3 regions of the Clostridium thermosuccinogenes genome follow, and region 1 is predicted to be linked to each of the others. Evidence: predicted binding sites of a transcription regulator. Region 1 holds the regulator's gene; each other region holds the start of a gene.
The links. Region 1 encodes HrcA, which represses chaperone genes, less so after heat shock. Its sites were predicted from a motif close to TGTTAGCACTCNNNNNNNNNGAGTGCTAACA; they were not measured.

Region 1 (6,878 bases):
AGTTGTCCTGCTTCCTTCAGAATTTGGGATAACAACCGGTTCTCCACCTTCCATAACCGCTACACACGAGTTAGTGGTACCTAAATCTATACCTATTACCTTTGCCATAAATTTTACCTCCTAAGTATTTCACCTGAATATATATAAAATTTTTATAGCTATTTCCGAGCTGACATAAATGGTTTGACCCCCTCCGGGGCTTCATATCATGATTTCTTTCACTCAAAAAATTAGTTAGCTACCTTTACCATGCTATAGCGAACAACCTTGTCCTTTATGATATAACCCTTCTGGAATTCTTCTACTATAATTCCCTCGCCTACCGAATCATCAGTAACGTGCATTACCGCATTATGTAAATCGGGATTGAATTTCTCTCCCACACTCTTAATCTCTTCCACACCCAGGCTTTTTAGCACATCCATCATCTGTCTGTGAACAAGCTGCACCCCTTCCTTAAGGGACTGGTCGCTGCTGTCTTCCGCGGCCTTTAAAGCCCTGTCAAGATTGTCCGCAACCGGCAGAAACACTGCCACGACATCTGCAACTGTTTCCAGATATAACGATTCCTTTTCCTTGGCGGTCCTTTTTTTGTAATTGTCAAATTCCGCTGCCAGCCTTTGCATCCTGCTAAAGTACTCATCGCACTTTTGGCTCTGCTCCTTAAGCTTAGCCTTTAAAGCCTCCAGCTCCTCATTGCTCCCGGAATCCCCCTTAGCTTCGGAATTTGCATTCTCCTCAGGATCCGTCTTTACCTCGGAATCTGTTTCCAATTGGACTTCTTGAGCTTCCTGGCCTGCAGCATTGTTATTTTCCTTTTGTACTTCCTCATTTCCACTGTTGCCGGACACCTCATTGTTCAGGATATCCTGTGGATCTTTTTGCTGTTCCATTTTACGCTTACAACCTCCTGTTTTAGTCCGCGCACCCGTGCCGGATGCAACTGAGATTAATGAGTAGTTAAGAATGAAGCATTAAAAGCAGGTATAATCACACTTAACATTTAATGCTTCATTCTTTAATAAATAGTTGAACTAATATGTGTCTTTACTGTCGTCACTCTCTCCAAAGAGCTTTTTTATCTCCCTGTTTATCTTCTTTTGTATGAAGCTCATTGAAGACACAACCCTCGGATATTCCATCCTCGTGGGACCCAATATGCCTATCGATCCCAGTTCCATACCGTTAAAGCTAATAGTAGCGCTTATCAGGCTGCAGTCTTTAATCTCTTCCAGCTCATTTTCTGTTCCAATACGAATGGTGATCTCATTACTTCCGGTATTGTCATTCAGCAGATTAAACAATAGTTCCTTTTCGTCCAGAATGTGCAAAAATTCCCTCGCCTTGACAATATCTCTGAACTCCGGAAAATTAAATATATTTATAGCCCCTTCATGGTAAACGTTAGGGCTGTCAATCTGCTTAATGCAGTCATGAATGCCGGTCAATATGGGTGACACCTGGTCATCCGGCAATCCGAGCAGATGTGAAAAATCGTTCAACAAAGGCAAATTGATTTCTCCCACCGTCAAACCGCTGATTTTATCATTCAGCATATTTGACATTCTATTCAAAAAGTCAGGAGTTGTACTCTCCGATATCCTTATGATCTCATTCCTGACTGTGCCTGTGTTTGTAACAGCTATAACCAGCGCCTTGCCGGACTCAATTGGAACAACCTGTACAGCTTTTATCATGCTTTTCTTCTTGTGAGAGGTGACAGCTACCGACGTATATTTTGTCAGTTGGGACATAGCTGCGGCAGCCTGCCTTATAAGCTGACTTAATTCATTTATTCTTACCTCCATGGTGCTCCGTATGCTCTCTATCTCCGCTGGAGTAAGTTGTCTCACTTCCATCAACTGATCCACATAAAACCTGTAACCTTTATCAGAAGGTATCCTACCTGCTGACGTATGCGGCTGTGACAGATAGCCCATTTCCTCCAGATCAGCCATTTCATTTCGTATAGTGGCAGAACTCAACCCCAGCTCATGCTTTCGGGCAATTGTCCTTGAACCTACAGGTTCCGCAGTGTTGATGTAGTCGTCGATAATAGCGCGGAGAATTCGCATCTTCCTATCATCTAATAACATCATTAACACCCCTCTTGTTAGCACTCTAGCAAGCCGAGTGCTAATATACTTTAAAAATACCACCTTAGCATATCTTTGTCAAGAGATTTGTTCCTGTATTTGAAAATTTACAATTACCAGAATTCACGGATATTATTTGTTCAGGCTGGCCTATTTATGCAGGCTGCGCTTATATGAACTCCATGAAAACCTGATTTGCAAGATCGAGACCTGAATCAGTAAGTTTGATGCAATCTCCTATAACCTCAATCAATCCTTTGTTTTCCAGCATCTTAATTTTATTTCCGAATAAAGCATATACGTCGGAGCCGAACCTTTGCATGAACTCTGTTATGCTTATACCGCCAATCAGCCTGAACCCCAGCATCATGAATTCGGACATTTTTTCCTCCGCATCCAGCGGATGTTCGTCCTCCACCGGAAGGGTCCCTCGGGATATGCAATCTATATAGTCTTCGACGGAATAAACATTATTGAATCTCACCGAATCCAGGTAGGAATGGGCTCCTGCTCCCAGTCCGGCATACTCCTCCGCCTTCCAGTATGTCAGGTTGTGCAGGCATTCGAAGCCGGATTTGGCAAAATTGGATATTTCATAATGCCCATAACCATAACTGGTCAGCATATCCTTTGCCATATGGTACATTCTGCGGTCCAATTCATCATCGGCGGGTTTGAGCTCGCCGGCTTTCAGCCTATCGCCAAATACAGTATCCTCTTCAATGGACAAGCTATAGCAGGATATATGCTCCGGTTCAAGGCCGGCAACCTTATCAAGGGTTTCCTTCCAGTCCTCCAGAGTCTGGTTCGGAAGCCCGAAGATCAAATCCACATTTATATTGGAGAAGCCTGCCCTTCTAGCCTGTTGGAAGTTCTCCACAAATTCCTGGTATTTATGTATCCTGCCTATGCTCTTTAAAATATCATCCTGGCACGCCTGCAAGCCCATGCTCAGCCTGTTGATTCCCATGCTCCTGTAGGCTGCCAGCTTCTCAAAGCTCAGCGTGCCGGGATTTGCTTCAATAGTTATTTCAGCATCTTCCAGCAAATCAAAATGCTTTCTGCAAGACTCTGCAACAGCTGATATATATTCAGCATCAACAAAGCTGGGGGTTCCCCCTCCTATGAAAATCGTCTTTATGCCATAGCCCTTCAAACGCTCTCCATAGAGCTCAATTTCTCCAAGAAGGGCTTTGAAATAGGGTGCAATTCGGCCCGACATGCCTGCGAAGGAGTTAAAATCGCAATAATAGCATTTTGCCTTGCAGAAAGGCACGTGAATATATAAACTTATCTTTTTGGTTTCCGTCCCCATAAAATCTCCTTCTTAATTATAAAGGGCAACCTCATCGGGTGCCCCTTTGTGAATTTAATATTCTGCTTTAGTTGCCAATTTCATTTGCTTTCGCCATCACGTCACGTATCCAGCTTCAACACGCTCATAAAGGCCTCTTGCGGAACTTCCACGCTTCCTACCTGGCGCATTCTCTTCTTTCCTTCTTTTTGCTTTTCAAGAAGCTTCTTCTTACGGGTTATGTCACCGCCATAGCATTTAGCCAGGACATCCTTCCTGTATGCTCTTACGGTCTCTCTGGCTATAATCTTGCCTCCAATGCATGCCTGTATCGGGATTTCAAACTGCTGCCTCGGTATTGAATCCTTAAGCTTTTCTGCTATTCTCCTTCCCCTGGAGTAGGCCTTTTCAGAATGCACTACAAAGGAAAGAGCGTCAACCGGTTCTCCGTTTATTAGAATATCCAGTTTTACAAGATCAGATTCCTTGTATCCTATGAGCTCATAGTCGAGGGAAGCATAACCCCTCGTCCTCGATTTCAGGGTGTCAAAGAAATCATATATAATCTCATTCAAAGGTATCTCATAAGTGAGCATTACCCTTTTCTCATCGATGTATTTCATATCCTTGAATACGCCCCGGCGTTCCTGGGATAAATCCATGATATTGCCGACATACTCCGTAGGGGTCATTATGCTGGCCTTTACCACAGGCTCTTCCATTTTATCTATCTCAACAGCAGGTGGAAGATTGGTGGGATTGTCTATCATCAACACATCTCCGTTGGTCTTGGTTATCCTGTAGACAACACTTGGTGCCGTAGTCACCAGATCAAGATTGTACTCCCTTTCCAATCTCTCCTGTATTATTTCCATATGGAGCAGTCCCAGGAAGCCGCATCTGAAGCCGAAACCCAGCGCTACCGACGTTTCGGGTTCAAAAGTAAGGGAAGCGTCGTTCAACTGCAGTTTCTCCAGAGCATCCCTCAAATCATCGTATTTTGCTCCGTCAGCAGGATATATGCCGCAGAAAACCATGGAATTCGCTTTTTTATAGCCAGGCAGGGGCTCTTTTGCCGGGTTGTCCGCAAGAGTGATGGTGTCTCCCACCCTTGTATCCCTTACATTCTTGATGCTGGCTGCTATATAGCCGACATCGCCTGCCAGCAGTTCGTCACAACGCATAAGGGAACCCGGTCTGAAATAACCGACTTCGGTTACCTGGAATTCCCTTCCGGTGGACATCATTCTTATCCTGTCATCAGTCTTTACTCTGCCTTCCTTTATTCTCACAAAGGCGATAACACCCTTGTAACTGTCGTAATAGGAGTCAAATATCAGCGCCTTCAAAGGAGCATCCTCGTCCCCTTCAGGGCATGGAATCTTGTATACAATGTTTTCCAGGACGCTTTCTATATTTATTCCGTTTTTGGCCGATATCAATGGTGCGTCGCTGGCATCGAGGCCTATGACATCCTCTATTTCCTTCTTTACAACTTCAGGCTGTGCACTGGGCAGGTCTATCTTATTTATCACCGGCATTATCTCCAGATTGTGCTCCAACGCGAGATATACGTTTGCCAGTGTCTGGGCTTCAATTCCCTGGGCAGCGTCAACCACCAGTATTGCTCCTTCGCAGGCTGCAATGCTTCTTGACACCTCATAATTGAAATCGACATGCCCGGGGGTATCAATAAGATTGAATATATATTCCTCCCCGTCCTCCGCTTTGTACCGCATACGCACAGACTGGGCCTTTATGGTGATTCCCCGCTCCCTTTCGATATCCATATTATCCAGAACCTGTTCTTCCATCTCCCGGTCCGACAGGACTCCCGTCATCTGTATAAGCCTGTCAGCCAGGGTTGATTTGCCGTGATCAATATGCGCTATGATGCAAAAATTCCTTATCTTCCTTTGTCTTTCACTTGCCATTCAAATATCCTCCGCTGCAAAACGTATATTAAATCAGTAAAAATTCAATAAACATATAATGAATCAATTTGTTGTGCCAGTTAATTCATCAATGGTGATTGTATCTATTATAACCGATAATTATTCTGGAGCTTGATATTTTATCATCGATATATTATAACATACCCATCCATTTGTGAATAGAATATTTTTCTCAGGCAGTAAAAAGCGGCTTGAGCCGGCTACTGTCATCCGGTTCAAACCGCCTTTGAATTCCTTTGATATTTGCTAAAGGATACCGTTATTTGTTTTCCATTCTATCGATTTTTGCCGCGCCTTCAACCAGGAATACACCGCTGAGCTGAGTGGAAAGGTCGAGGGGCATCGGGCGCCGCTTATCCCAAGAGGTTCCGAACAAACCGTCGGAATAGGATATGTTTACCAGAGAATCGGTATTATGATATATCATTTCTTTTATGGCTTCATCCCTGTTTACTTCATACAAGTTCACCAGATATCTTATCAGTATTCCTTTAAACAAGCCTCCATCTCCCTGGCCTTCATCCTTCAATATACCTGACGAGAAATTGACGAGCTTGTCTAAAGCGGCGGCAGCCGTTTTTTCCGCATCCCTAAGATACTGCTCTTCACCGGTTGCCTTATAAAGCTCCACCCCTGCTCCCAAATAAGTACCCTGGCCGTAAGTGAACAGCCAGCTTTTATTTACTTCCACAGTGCCGTCCTGCTTTACCGCCAGGCCGTCCCATACTATTCCACTCTCAGGGTCCACAAGGTTTTTCTTGAGCCATGCATGGATTTTCCTGGCCCATTCCAGGTTTTCCTCATCCCCAAACCGGGTATACAATCTTGCGGCAAGAATGGCCGCAGGACCATTTGAGCAGGTATTCCTGTTGTCATCATTCTTTTTCCAGGCCATACCGCCCAATTCATCCTCCCACCACGCCTTCTTGATTTCTTCCCACAGCTTCAAAACATAATTCTTTATCGTTTCGTCGCCGGTAGCATCATAAAGCCTTAGCGCCGACAATGCCAGCCATTCCATGTCATCGTAAAATTCATTGTAAAGGGAACCGTTCCTCCATATAATGCCTTTCACAATTTGCTCAGCCATGTCGGTATATCTCTTTTCCCCGGTTCTCTCATACCCATCCATCATGGCATCAACCGCATGGGCCTTCCACCAGTAGTTTAGATGACCGTTATCCTTGTCAGAAGGATAGGTGTTGTTCATAAACCTTTCGGATTCATTCCAGTAGTACTTTTTGAGCATCTCTTGCGCCCATTCAGCTTGTTCGCTATAGCTTTTGTTTCTGATATCCATCGGCATTCCTGCCCCTTTCTCATCATTTTCTTCTTTTATAATATAATCACTATTCCCAACCTTTTCGCCGTTTTCGTCAACAGAGCTTGTACCTGTTTCACTTTTCGGATTTTCACCGGCACTTAAAGTCCCATTTCCGGCATTACCGTTCCTTCCGCCGTCGGTCTGCATGCTGCAGCCCATGACAAATACGGCTGATGCCAGCAGTACAATTACAGCATTTTTTAATTTCA
Region 2 (6,878 bases), 1.9 Mb from region 1:
AGCTGCTGGAGCTTCCTTCTCCGGAATATCAGCAACAATGCTCTCAGTAGTGAGCACCATGGCAGCCACTGAAGCAGCGTTCTGGAGAGCGGACCTTGTAACCTTGGTCGGATCAACAATACCAGCTTCGATCATGTTCACATATTTTTCATTCAATGCGTCGAATCCTATACCAGGTTCGCTGTTCTTAACCTTTTCAACAATGACAGAGCCTTCCAGTCCAGCATTGATTGCTATCTGCCTTACAGGTTCTTCCAGAGCCTTTGCTATTATCTGTACACCAGTCTTTTCGTCCCCGCTTACTTTATCAAGCAATTTCTCTACCTTGGCTATAGCATTTACCAATGCTGTTCCGCCTCCAGGAACGATACCTTCTTCCACTGCTGCTTTTGTTGCTGCAAGAGCGTCTTCTATTCTCAATTTCTTTTCCTTCATTTCAGTTTCAGTTGCAGCACCAACCTGGATTACAGCAACTCCGCCGGAAAGCTTAGCGAGTCTTTCCTGAAGCTTTTCTTTATCAAATTCGGAAGTTGTCTCTTCAATCTGAGCTTTTATAGCATTGATTCTCTTCTTGATTGCATCAGGCTTTCCTGCGCCGTCAACAATTATTGTATTTTCCTTCTGAACTTTAACCTGTCTTGCTCTACCCAGCTGGCTTAACTTGGTTTCTTTCAGATCCAGGCCCAGTTCTTCGGTGATAACCTGACCGCCTGTAAGTATAGCTATATCCTCCAGCATAGCCTTTCTCCTGTCGCCGAAGCCAGGAGCCTTAACAGCTACGCATGTGAATGTACCTCTCAGCTTGTTAAGTACGAGAGTTGAAAGAGCTTCGCCTTCAACATCCTCAGCGATTATAACCAGCTTCTTGCCCTGCTGTACGATCTGCTCGAGCAGTGGCAGCAAGTCCTGAATATTGCTTAACTTCTTGTCTGTAATGAGTATATATGGATCATCAAGAACAGCTTCCATCTTTTCAGTGTCTGTTACCATGTAAGCTGAAATATATCCTCTGTCAAACTGCATACCTTCAACAACTTCGAGGTTTGTGCCCATGGTCTTTGACTCTTCCACAGTGATAACCCCGTCATTGGTAACCTTTTCCATAGCATCAGCTATCAGGCTGCCTATAACTTCATCGTTAGCAGATATGGAAGCTACCCTTGCAATATCTTCCTTGCCTTTTACCTTGCGGCTGACTTCCTTTATACCTTCAACAGCTGCTTCAACAGCTGCAGCCATACCCTTCTTGAGTATCATGGGATTAGCGCCTGCTGCTACGTTTTTCAGACCTTCCCTTATTATAGCCTGAGCGAGCAGAGTAGCTGTAGTTGTACCATCTCCGGCTACATCGTTAGTTTTGGTAGCAACCTCTTTTACCAGCTGTGCTCCCATGTTTTCGAACTCATCTTCCAGTTCGATTTCCTTAGCTATAGTAACGCCGTCGTTTGTGATCAAAGGCGATCCGAATTTCTTGTCAAGAACAACATTTCTACCCTTTGGTCCCAGTGTGATCTTTACTGTATCGGCTAACTGGTTAACGCCTCTTTCCAATGCACGTCTGGCGTCTTCACCGAATTTTATTTGCTTTGCCATACTATAATACCCTCCTTGTCAAACTTCCGTGTTTATTCAATATGATAAGCATGATATGTTAATAAATAGAATTGATTTGCTAAGTACTATTTATCAATGGCGGTATGAAGCACATTACTCAACTATCGCCAATATGTCGCTCTGTTTTAATATCGTATATTCCTGTCCGTCAAATTTTACTTCAGTACCTGCATATTTGCTGGTAATTACCTTGTCTCCAACTTTTACTTCCATCTTTATCTCTTTGCCGTCCACAACTCCTCCCGGACCTACTGCAACCACTTCAGCAACCTGTGGCTTTTCTTTTGCAGAACCGGGCAGAACTATACCGCTCTTAGTGGTCTCTTCAGTTTCAAGCATCTTAATGACAACTCTCTCACCTAAGGGTTTTATTTTCATAAAAAAATACCTCCTTCTAACATTTCGGACTTATTAGCACTCACTATCATCGAGTGCTAATCATATAAATAATATTATATTCTCTCCTTTTTTTAATCAAATATGTGTTTTTTCTAAATTATATTGTTTTTAGCGAATTTTGCCGGTTTTCCTCCCAATTTTAAGTTATTTCACCGTTTTTCACTACTAGATATACCACAAAGATTCCCCAGAATATGCGCATAAAACGAGATCAAAACCCATCCCAATTCCATTAATCCGGCAATAAAGACCCAAATCCGGAGTACAGAGCACCTCTGCTTCATCCATGTTTCTCCGGAAGCTGCACATGGCTCCATCGCCCTGCTCTTCATTACTATTTCTGAATCATTCCTGCTTCACCAAGACTTCTCTAGAGGGGGCAAACTCAATGTTTCACGTTTCATATTCCGAAATCCTTCAATCTGTATGATATTGAGGAAGGAGATACACTATACTTTTTGGCCAGACTGCTTTTTGAGACCCGGATCAGATGCCTGCGGCAGTAAACGTATTCCAGCACAGCCGCCCAGACTTCCCTCTTTCTTATAACTGGAGCTGTGTCCGGATCAATTCTTCTTATGTAGTTCATCCAGATGCTTCTCAATTCCTTCTCATAGCCTGCCCTGTATATGGTCTCCCGGTTTTGAACAGCACATTCTATGACATCATCCCATTCCTTTTCCCATTTGATGCTTTTCTTCTCCATCCCTTCCAAAATTCCCTCAATGCTGTCCGTCAACCTATGCACATCCACCGCTTTCGCCACTTCACACAGCTTTTTGTACATTTCTTCGATCTCCCTTAGCTGTTTTCTGAAATCCACCGGGGAATATGTAAGAGAATCCAACTGATAATTCAGCTTTTCCTCGTCTCCTTTATAGGAATAAAGAACAGCGAGATTACACAAGGAAAACGGATTGTCCCGCTGGAGGATGAGCGCACTTTTTTCCAGGCTTATTGCCCTTTCTATATCTCCATTAAGAAAGCAAAGCACAGCCAGGTCATTTCTGGCATCAACAGAGCCGTGGTCTTCTTCCAAAGCCTTTTCCAGCTTATTATAAGCCTCGTCAAATTTTAAGTCATCCAGCAGCTTTTTTCCTTCCCGTGCAAGCCTGGATGAGTTTTTTCCTTTACGCTTTCTGCCCTGCGCACCGTCATAGAATTTCAAATAATACAATATGTCGTAAGCATCGTCTGCAAATATACCCTCCGGGTCGTGGTAAACATATTTTTCAAAACATTCCCTTGCTTTTTTCATATCCTGGAGGTCAAAATAGTTGCAGCCCATAGCAAAATAGCATTCTGTCAATGCAGGATTTATGTTTACCAGTATGCCCATCAGTATTTCATTGGACTTCCTGATATCCTGCAATTCAGCATACACCGTCGCCAGGTTAAACTGATAGTCTGCATTGAAAGGCTCTATTTGCACAGCCTTATTAAAATATTTCAGAGCTTTGTCAAACTGCCTCCTGTCGGCATATTTTAGTCCTGACCTGAAGCATATTTCCGCACCCTGCTCAAACGGGATAATTCTCCCTTTTTTCAATATATCACCTACCATCGCAAATACCATCTTTTTTATCTTCTGCTTTTGAGCTCTTCATATATGTCGTCCAGCTTTACGCCTCTTTCCACCATCAAAACGCAGAGGTGATACAGCAGGTCTGCGATTTCTCCTTTTATTTCATTAGGATTTCCGTTTTTTGATGCAATAATAACTTCCGAAGCTTCTTCTCCTACCTTTTTTAATATCTTATCCAGTCCTTTGCTAAAAAGGTAGTTGGTATAGGAACCTTCCTTAGGATGAATCTTCCTGTCCGTTACCGTGTTATATACCTCCTGAAGCACTTCTGCCAGGTTTCCTTTCTGCTCATCATCACAAGGCTGTCCAAAGGTACAGGGATTTTCCGCTGGTTTGGCTTCGGCCTGGCATTTGCCATCCTGTACATCCTCTATATTAAGCTTCCGATAAAAGCATGAGTGGTGTCCTGTATGACAGGCCGCTCCGGTCTGATCAACCTTTATCAGCAGCGTATCCCCGTCACAGTCATAGCTTATGGACCTGATCCTCTGGAAATGTCCTGATGTCTCACCCTTTAGCCAAAGTTTGCCTCTGCTCCTGCTCCAGTAATGGACCATGCCGGTTTCCACAGACTTCTCAAAGGCCTCCCGGTTCATATATGCAACCATCAGAACCTCATCAGTCCTGTTATCCTGAGTAACTACCGGTATCAATCCTCTTTCGTCAAACTTCAGCTCATCTACAATATTCTTAATCATCATTCCTCCTGCAATGTAAAAAACTCCCTATTTCCTTATATAACCATCAATACTGGCATATATAACCGTACTTCTTTTTCGCAATATCCCAGCCTTTTCAGCCAAAATGGGAATTCTTACGTAAAAAGCCGGTTTTGCTTATTATGTTCTCACGCTTATTCCTTTATCTTTCAGGTAACCTTTTAATGCCAGTATCTCCAATTCCCTGAAATGAAACAGAGATGCTGCCAAAGCCGCATCAGCCTTACCTTCGGTCAGCACATCATAAAAATGTTCCATGTTGCCCGCACCGCCGGAGGCTATGACAGGGATTCCCACACTCTCCGAAATAGTTCTGGTAAGCTCTATATCATATCCGTTCTTAGTCCCGTCACAATCCATGCTGGTGAGCAAAATCTCCCCGGCACCAAGCTTTTCCGCCTCCACAGCCCATTCAACAGCATCTTTTCCCGTATTGATTCTTCCACCATTAATGTATACTTCCCATCCGGAGCCATCCTGCCTTTTTTTAGCGTCAATAGCCACCACCACGCATTGGCTTCCAAAGCGCCATGCAGCTTCGGACACCAGCTCCGGTCTCCTGATTGCGGCTGAATTTACAGATATCTTATCAGCTCCGGCCTTCAATATTTCCCGGAAATCGTCCACTTCCCTGATGCCGCCGCCTACCGTAAAAGGTATGAATACCTGCTCGGCAACTCGGCTTACAACATCCAGCATTATATTCCGTGCATCGCTGGATGCGGTTATATCAAGGAAAACCAGTTCATCAGCCCCGGCTTTATCATAAACAGCCGCAACTTCAACAGGGTCTCCTGCATCTCTTATATTTATAAAGTTAACACCTTTAACAACCCTCCCTGCATGCACATCAAGGCAGGGAATAATTCTTTTGGTAAGCATATGAATCTCCCGCCATTCCAATAAAAAAGTAAAGTTATTTCGCAGCTTCCAGAGCTTCTACTAAGTCTATATCTCCGGTATAAAGCGCTTTACCGATTATGGCTCCCGCCACACCGATATCCTTCAGCCTTTTTATGTCGTCAATGCTGCTGATACCGCCTGAAGCAATGATGTCTACCCCAACCTCTTTCACCATCTCTTCCATAGCTTTGAAGTTGGGTCCCGTAAGCATGCCATCCCTGGAGATGTCGGTATATATGATGGTTTTTGCACCCAGCTCCTCCATCTTTTTGGCGAACCCTACAGCAGTAAAGTTGCTGGTCTTGGCCCATCCCTCTATAGCCACCATTCCGTCGCGCGCATCAATACCTATGACTACATTGTTCTCAAAGTTCTGCAAGGCGTGCTTCACCAGTTTGGGGTCCTTGACCGCCGATGTACCCAGGATAATACGCTCAATTCCCTTGCAAAGGACAATTTCCATAGTCTCAATTGTCCTTATGCCACCGCCCACCTGTACAGGTATGCCGAGTTTTACAGCCATTTCACTTATCACGGCGATGTTTTGCGGTTCTCCGCATCTCGCTCCGTCCAGATCTATCACATGCAGATACTGCGCTCCAAGCTTTTCCCATTTAAGAGCCATCTCCACCGGGTCGTCGGAATAAACAGTAACAGCATTGAACTGTCCCTGGACAAGCCTTACACATTTTCCGTCCTTAACATCTATAGCCGGGTAAATAATCATATCTCTTCCTCCCATAAAACATGGATTAAATCTGAATATCTTGCTTTATCTATAGCTTAGCCCCTGCGACCTTAACAAAATTTCTCAGCATGCTAAGCCCTACTTCTCCGCTTTTCTCAGGATGAAACTGCACTGCGAAAACATTGCCTCTTCCTACAGCAGCATCAAACTCAATTCCATAATCTGCAGTCGCCTTGACGATATCCCTATCATCGGCTGCCAGATAGTAGGAATGCACGAAATAGACGTAAGGGTTTTCCGGTAAACCATCAAAGATAGGACAGTTGTCTTTCAGTTTCAGGAGATTCCAGCCTATATGGGGAACTTTCAAACCCTTATCTACAGGCAGCTGCTTTATTGAGCCTTTAAATATGCCAAGGCCTTTCACATTCTCTCCGCCTTCTTCGCTGTAGTCGAATAACAGCTGCATTCCAAGGCATATTCCAAGAAAAGGCGTATTTTTGCTTACCACTTCTTTGACAACCTCAATCATATCCGCCTTTCCCAGGTTTTCCATGGCATCGGCAAAGGCCCCCACTCCCGGCAAAACTACCGCATCGGCCTGCAATATGGTTTTTCTGTCACTGGTAATTACGGTATCACAGCCTATATACTCAAAAGCTTTTTCCACACTTCTTAAATTTCCAACACCATAATCTATGATAGCAATCAAAACAACTCAGCTCCTACCTAATGGGTCATTCCAGCTTTTTGCCGGTTATGCGCTCATAAGCTTCCAGGTATTTCTCCCTTGTCTTTTCTATCACATAGTCCGGCAGTGAAGGAGCCGGTGGCTGTTTGTCCCATGTTATTGATTCAAGGTAATCCCTCAGATACTGCTTGTCAAAACTCTTCTGCGGCCTTCCGGGCTCATAGTCGTCCATCGCCCAGAACCTTGATGAGTCCGGCGTAAATATCTCATCTGCAACCA
Region 3 (6,878 bases), 1.6 Mb from region 1:
TGGGGTGATATAATCCTTGTGCTTTTTAATCGCTGTATGTGATTATTCCTTTAACAGGTCGATGGCTTCATCGACGCTGATTTCACCGCTATTTAGCTTATCCAGGATTTCCTTTCTGTTGCGGGATGGTTCGGGCTCTATATCCTGCTTATAACCAAGAGCTGCGGCAACATCTTCAAGCCTGTTTTTTACGGTGGGATAGGATATGCCCAGTTCTTTTTCCACTTCTTTAATATTTCCTCTGCATTTTATAAATACATCTATAAAAGTCTTCTGTTCTGCTGTTAATTTGCAAAATTTGCAAAGATGAAAATGACCTTCTATAGCTGTGCCGCATGAATTGCAGCTGATTCTGGTAACTTCGGTATCATTGCCGCATACAGGGCACTTTCCAAGAACTTCACCTGCCATATGATTCACCTCTTCAATTATTTATTGCTTACTGGAAATTTAATTAACCCTCTTATAGCATTAATAATAATATAGGTTTTATACATTGTCAATAATAATATTAAAAAAATTAATTAAAGTCTCAACATTTTTAATTTTGAAATTAAAAATATTATACTGATGTTGAGAGCAGGACAAGGTTGCAGTTGGAAGATAAGGCCGCTGACAAAATGGCAGCCGGTGAAATGAACATGTGGGCAAAGCATAAGGCTGTAAACGGCTGAATATGTTAAAGCCTTGCGATGATCCGATGGATAAATTATTATGTATAATAAAAGAAAATTATGATTGTGAGGTATTGATATAAATGGCGGAAGAGATAATTATAAAAAGAGCGGTGCTTCATATACTGGACAACAATGTCACCATGCCAGTCCTTTCCGACAAGGAGCTCGATATCGATGAAGACCAGAGTAATTTTATCGGAAAGCATATCGAGAGGATTATGTCCGATAATAACGCAAAGATGGCGCGATTTAGTGATGCTCCAAATTTTATAAGGGATATATGCTGTGAAATCAAGCTTAATCCGGATTTTTTCCTCCAAGGCAGTATTGGAATTGCAGAAGGGTTGTTCAGCATTATGCAAAAGAATGTGGATATTCCTCCAGCAGACCTGATCTGCTGCCTTTTTTATTATGAAAGCCAGCCACACCTGGGCATTTTAAAGCTTAACTACAAAACAGGATATACCCATTATGTCGAACAGGGAGAAGAGGGCAATATCAACACGATAATCCGGTATAGAACCTTGCTGCCTTCGGAGTCCCAAAAAGCTGACGAATGTGTCCTAATTAACCTTGAAAGTCTTGAGATGAAGCTCATTGAGAAGGCTTATGAAATAAACGGGGAAAGGGAATATTATTTTTCAGGCATGTTTTTGAACTGTACGACCCAGCTTTCGGACAATGAAAAGGTAAAAATTATCAACAAGGTGGCGCAGAAAATCAGCAAAAAGTATTATGATGAAGATTTTGAAACCGCAGCCAAGCTGAAGAAAGCCATATCGGACAGCTTTGAGGAAACAAAGGCTATTCAGTTGGATAATCTGGTGGAAGAAGTTTTTGATAAAAATGTTGAAATCCGTAACGAGTATATGGAAGAAATACATAAAGCAGGCTTGACGGAGAAGAGCATTCCCATACCGGAAAAGCTGGCGGAAAAGAAGTTCAGAACCCATAGAATAAAGACTGATACGGGAATAGAAATAAATTTTCCGCCGAGCTTGTATAACAACAAGGAAAAGATTGAATTTGTCAATAATTCCGACGGAACGATATCAATAATTATAAAAAATGTAGGCAAAATAATTAATAAGTGATTTTCTGTGACGCGAGTCACAGAATTTTATTCTAATTAGCCATATAATTGCTTATGAAAATACATCCAGTTATTCTTTGATGTAATGCGCAAGGTGCATATAGATTCACTGGCGGAAGAGAGAGGTGATATTATGAAGGCGTCTATAGACAGGGAAGGCTGCATTGCTTGCGGCTTGTGTCCGGCTACCTGCCCGGAGGTTTTCAGGATGGCAGAAGACGGATTTGCTGAAGTTTATGTCGACGAAGTTCCGAAGGGTGCGGAAGAAGCAGCAAAGGAAGCTGAAGCAGGCTGCCCCGTTTCCGTAATAACAGTGGAGTAAAACCTCGGTATCAAAATAAATTGCAAATAAAATTCCCCATAATTGCAATAAAGCATTTCCGGCGTTTTTGCCCAGCAAGGTGAGGCTCTGGTAATTGTATTTGAACAATCAAGTCAAGGACAAAGCCTGTAGGATGAGCGTTAGCGAATCTCTATATGATTGAAAATCAATTATAATGCTTTAAACTGCTGGCAAGTTATCCGGCAGCTATTTGCAAAAGTGGGGAAATTTCATTTGCAAAAAAACAGTTATTGCTTGTATTCTCATTTATACAGTTCAGGAGTAAATTCAGCTATAATAACGGATTCATTGATTGCCATGTATTTTGAATCCTTTGCATATATTTCAGCACGCCATGCCGATACGGTGACTTACGCCACCAAGGTAAAAAGCCTCTGCAGGTCCGGTATGTCATATCATGCCATCAGATAATTGATTTGATCAGAAAGGCTTATATTCTTCGTATCCCACTTTCTCGCCGGACAGTCGGTAATATTAAATGGAAGCCCTGAGGACTTAATGAAATGCTCAAACCTTTTGTCCAGCCAAGGAGGAGTCCATGCTCCGGAACGGCATATATGAACTGCCCCAACATCAATGCCTGCAGCCAGATCATCGGGAGACAGATACCGAATCCTGTAAATGCTGTTCATAGCCTTGAAATATTCCGGCTTTTCAGCTGTAAAAGGGCTGTATATTATATTAGCTTCATCTATCCGATTATCTTTAAAAAGCTTGCCGAGCCAGTTGGCACAGTTTATCTCGAAATTAAGGGAGGAGGTACCCCCATAACCCAGGTCGGAATGGGAGTCAAACAGGTATACTGTCCTCAAGCCGTGATTTGCGGCTATGTCATAGGACAGGGAATGGGAGTCGGAAACATAAGCCTTTACATCCTTGTCAAATCGGAAGAACCGCCTGATTTTTTCCCAGAAGATGTCCACTCCTGAGGAAAGCCGGTAAGAATTCTGAATGTTCCTGCCTTGTGCTTTCGCCTGCAGGAATCGCTTATACCATAAATCCATCAGGTTTTTTTTATTTTCTATATATGAACCCCAGTTTTCTTTTTGCATTTGGATAAAATAATCCCAGTCAATAGACAACAAGCATTTTCCCATTACATCATCCCCATATCCATGAAATGGCCGGTTGCATGAAGTAAAGGCAAGTTGGTAAACCATACTGACATCGCTCTGATATAGCACCTATATAAAATCGGTTTGAATTCAGCTGATTGAAATGGATGAATCAATACATTCATTATTAACCGAACTCATTCCTAAACTATATAGAGCTGTAACAATAAGCTTTCCATGATGCCGTGTCAATTTGCCTGTGAAACTCATCGGGCAAAGGGAGCCTTTGTCAGCCTTTCAGAACATGGTTTCCCAAGGCTCCCTTAACCCTATATAGAAAGGCAAAAGGGGATTATAAGGATGAACGGTCAGGAAGAGAACTGACTTCTGTCCTTAACCCTTTTACCTGGGTTTAATAGTCCATGTCGCCTGCCGGTACCGGTGAAGATTTCTTTTTCTCCGGTTTATCAGCAACAGCGCTCTCTGTAGTCAGAACCATGGATGCTATGGATGCTGCATTTTGGAGAGCAGACCGGGTGACCTTCGCAGGGTCGATGATTCCCGCTGTAAACATATTCACATATTCTTCCTTAACAGCATCAAAGCCGATTCCTTTTTCGCTTTTCTTTACATTTTCTACCACCACGGAACCGTCAACGCCTGCATTGGCAGCTATTTGACGGAGCGGTTCTTCCAGTGCCCTTAGAATAATCGCAGCCCCTGTTTTTTCATCGCCATGGAGGGAATCCACCAGCTTCGCTACCTCAGGGATAGCATTGATATAAGCGGTACCTCCGCCGGGAACAATTCCTTCTTCAACGGCTGCTTTGGTAGCGTTGAGGGCATCTTCAACCCTGTATTTCTTTTCCTTCATTTCGGTTTCGGTGGCAGCTCCTACACGGATGACAGCTACTCCTCCGGATAGCTTTGCCAGTCTTTCGTTCAGCTTTTCCTTGTCATAGCTGGAAGTGGTAACTTCTATCTGTTTTTTGATGGACTCGATTCTATCCTTTATTGCCTTCTGATCTCCTGCACCATTCACTATGATGGTGTTTTCCTTCTGCACTTTTACCGACTTGGCTTTTCCAAACCATTCCATCTTCATATCCTTGAGATCCATGCCCACTTCTTCAGATACAACCTGCCCGCCGGTCAATATTGCGATATCCCGCAGCATTTCCTTGCGCCTGTCGCCATATCCCGGAGCTTTAACAGCCACACAGTTGAGAGTGCCTTTCAGCTTATTTACCACCAGGGTGGCCAAAGCTTCTCCTTCTACATCCTCCGCAATCACAAGCAGCTTTCCGCCGTCCCTTACTACCAGTTCGAGGGCGGGCAGCAAATCCTGTATGTTGCTGATTTTTCTGTCGGTTATGAGGATATAGGGATCCTCCAGGACTGCTTCCATTTTTTCGCTGTCCGTGACCATATAGTGGGATATGTAACCTCTGTCAAAGGACATACCTTCGACGATTTCAGTAAATGTATCGGAGGTTTTGGACTCTTCGATGGTTATGACGCCATCAGCGGTCACTTTCTCCATTGCGTCGGCGATGAGAGCACCTATTGATGCATCTCCGGAAGATATGGTGGCTACAAAGGCCATATCATCCTTACCTTTGATTTTCTGACTGTCTGCTTTTATACATTCAACGGCTTTGTTGGTAGCCTTTTCTATACCTTTTTTGAGGATCATGGGATTGGCCCCTGCGGCCAGATTCTTCATTCCTTCCCTGACAATTGCCTGGGCGAGAAGAGTTGCCGTGGTTGTACCGTCTCCGGCGGCATCATTGGTTTTGCTGGCAACTTCCTTAACCAGCTGGGCACCCATGTTTTCGTAAGGATCCTCCAGCTCGATTTCCTTGGCGATGGTGACACCATCGTTGGTAATGGTTGGGGATCCGTACTTTTTTGCCAATACTACATTTCTACCCTTTGGACCCAGGGTGACTTTTACTGTGTCTGCCAGTTTATTAACGCCGGTTTCGATGGATTTTCTTGCATTGATGTCAAACGAGATTATTTTTGCTGCCATTTCTATCTACCTCCCTCTATTCTATAACAGCTAAAATATCGTCCTGTCTTACTATCAGGTATTTTTGATCATCGAGCTTGACTTCGGTCCCGGCGTATTTACTGTAAAGAACCTTGTCGCCTTTTTTTACCTGCATTTTGATTTCTTTCCCGTCCTTTATTTCCCCAGGGCCAACTTCAATTACTTCTGCCAAATAGGGTTTTTCCTTTGCGTTTGATGGCAAAACAATACCGCTTTTTGTAGTTTCTTCGGTTTCCACTTCTTTAAGCAGAACCCTTGCACCTAGTGGTTTGACTTTCATAATTGCTCAGCTCCTTTGTTATTAGTGTTAACAATCAAGCCTGTTGCGTCATATAATTTGGTTAAAAGCCTTCGAGCGCAATAAAAATAAAAACTGCGGCTCCTTTCTCAACGATGCCGTTCCCAATTTATTGGCACAACAGACTAACTTAAGCTATTTTATTAAAACAGCTTATGAATAAGCTTTTGGTATAGACTTGAAAGATTAAGAATATTATAGGGAAGAAAGGCTTTACATAAAAATGCTCCTTTCTTTTAAATGGTTTATATGCAGGTATGTGTTGTTGCTTGCATTGCTTAGCACTCACTTGGTATGAGTGCTAACAATTATCATTTTAGCCCTATTATACCTAAAGTCAATGTGAATTGATGGCCGTATCATGCAATATTGGCTTATAATTTGACAAAAAAATAAAATACCACGATTTACCTAAAGAACATGTATAATTTCTCGCTTTAGCTCGCATTTAATGGGCATGAGAAGTAAAAATAGGATTGGCTATGGACCTATATGGAAAAGAATTACACTTTGAAAAACAGTTTTGACAATTTGAGAATTCTTTCAATTTAAAATATGTATAACCTTGATTAATACATATTATATATAATTTATTCAATTTCTATTACATAGCTCTATTAGATAGCGAAACTCCGTTAATTTCTTTCCTAGGGTAAGTTCTTTTACTGTACCGTCATGCTTAAAACCCATTTTTTCATAGAATTTTCTTGCATTGAGATTCTCTTCAAGAACCCATAAGGTAACCTTTTTATAGCCTCTGTTTTTCAATTCATTTAGTCCCCAGTTTATAAAATATGAGCCTATTCCTTTATTCCAATACTCCGGCAACAGATAAAGTCCCCATATTTCGCCGTAAGTATCATCCTTATCTTCATCTCTGCATCTTCCGATGCACATTAAACCAACTGCTTTGTCGTCGGCAAAAATGAGAAAATCTTCTTCCCAGCCTTCGGATAATGCCTTTTCAAAGTACTTCTGCCTTTTATAAGCACTTATGTTATCTAATATTGAATCAGGCACTATGCCTTTATATGCTATTTTCCACGAACTTGCATGGATTTCTCCCAATGCTTTTGCATCATTGACGTCAGCGCGGCGGACCTTATACATTCATTCGCCCCTTTCTTAAATTTTACATATCATACCATATTCCTTTGCTTTGCACAATATAAACGTAAAATGATAAATTAGCGCAAAGCCTTATAGGATTCGCGTTTCGGATTCAGCACGTTTAATAATCTCAGACAGAGTTTCTTCAGCAGTCATGTGTGTTGAATCTATCCAGAATCCTATTCTTGGATTTTCATTAACCAATACATCATGGAGAGATTCAACATCCCATGTGGTATAACCTGT

Region 2: the regulator HrcA is predicted to act here: its motif matches at 2,024-2,054, upstream of groES (co-chaperone GroES).
Region 3: the regulator HrcA is predicted to act here: its motif matches at 5,530-5,560, upstream of CDO33_RS19265 (co-chaperone GroES).

What each region holds. Positions count from the first base shown of each region.
Region 1 covers NZ_CP021850.1:1,266,548-1,273,425, reverse strand. The annotation lists gene dnaK (molecular chaperone DnaK) at 1-108, opposite strand, end outside; gene grpE (nucleotide exchange factor GrpE) at 231-893, opposite strand; gene hrcA (heat-inducible transcriptional repressor HrcA) at 1,035-2,099, opposite strand; gene hemW (radical SAM family heme chaperone HemW) at 2,266-3,411, opposite strand; gene lepA (translation elongation factor 4) at 3,513-5,324, opposite strand; gene CDO33_RS05465 (glycoside hydrolase family 76 protein) at 5,605-6,878, opposite strand, start outside.
Region 2 covers NZ_CP021850.1:4,101,460-4,108,337, forward strand. The annotation lists gene groL (chaperonin GroEL) at 1-1,593, opposite strand, end outside; gene groES (co-chaperone GroES) at 1,708-1,992, opposite strand; gene CDO33_RS18010 (tetratricopeptide repeat protein) at 2,414-3,577, opposite strand; gene hisIE (bifunctional phosphoribosyl-AMP cyclohydrolase/phosphoribosyl-ATP diphosphatase HisIE) at 3,595-4,293, opposite strand; gene hisF (imidazole glycerol phosphate synthase subunit HisF) at 4,438-5,199, opposite strand; gene hisA (1-(5-phosphoribosyl)-5-[(5-phosphoribosylamino)methylideneamino]imidazole-4-carboxamide isomerase) at 5,234-5,947, opposite strand; gene hisH (imidazole glycerol phosphate synthase subunit HisH) at 5,997-6,620, opposite strand; gene CDO33_RS18035 (phosphoribosylaminoimidazolesuccinocarboxamide synthase) at 6,646-6,878, opposite strand, start outside.
Region 3 covers NZ_CP021850.1:4,407,578-4,414,455, reverse strand. The annotation lists gene CDO33_RS19295 (DUF2089 domain-containing protein) at 43-411, opposite strand; gene CDO33_RS19290 (nucleoid-associated protein) at 758-1,771, shown strand; gene CDO33_RS19285 (ferredoxin) at 1,904-2,092, shown strand; gene CDO33_RS19275 (arginase) at 2,509-3,210, opposite strand; gene groL (chaperonin GroEL) at 3,581-5,203, opposite strand; gene CDO33_RS19265 (co-chaperone GroES) at 5,220-5,504, opposite strand; gene CDO33_RS19260 (GNAT family N-acetyltransferase) at 6,117-6,632, opposite strand; gene CDO33_RS19255 (phosphotransferase-like protein) at 6,723-6,878, opposite strand, start outside.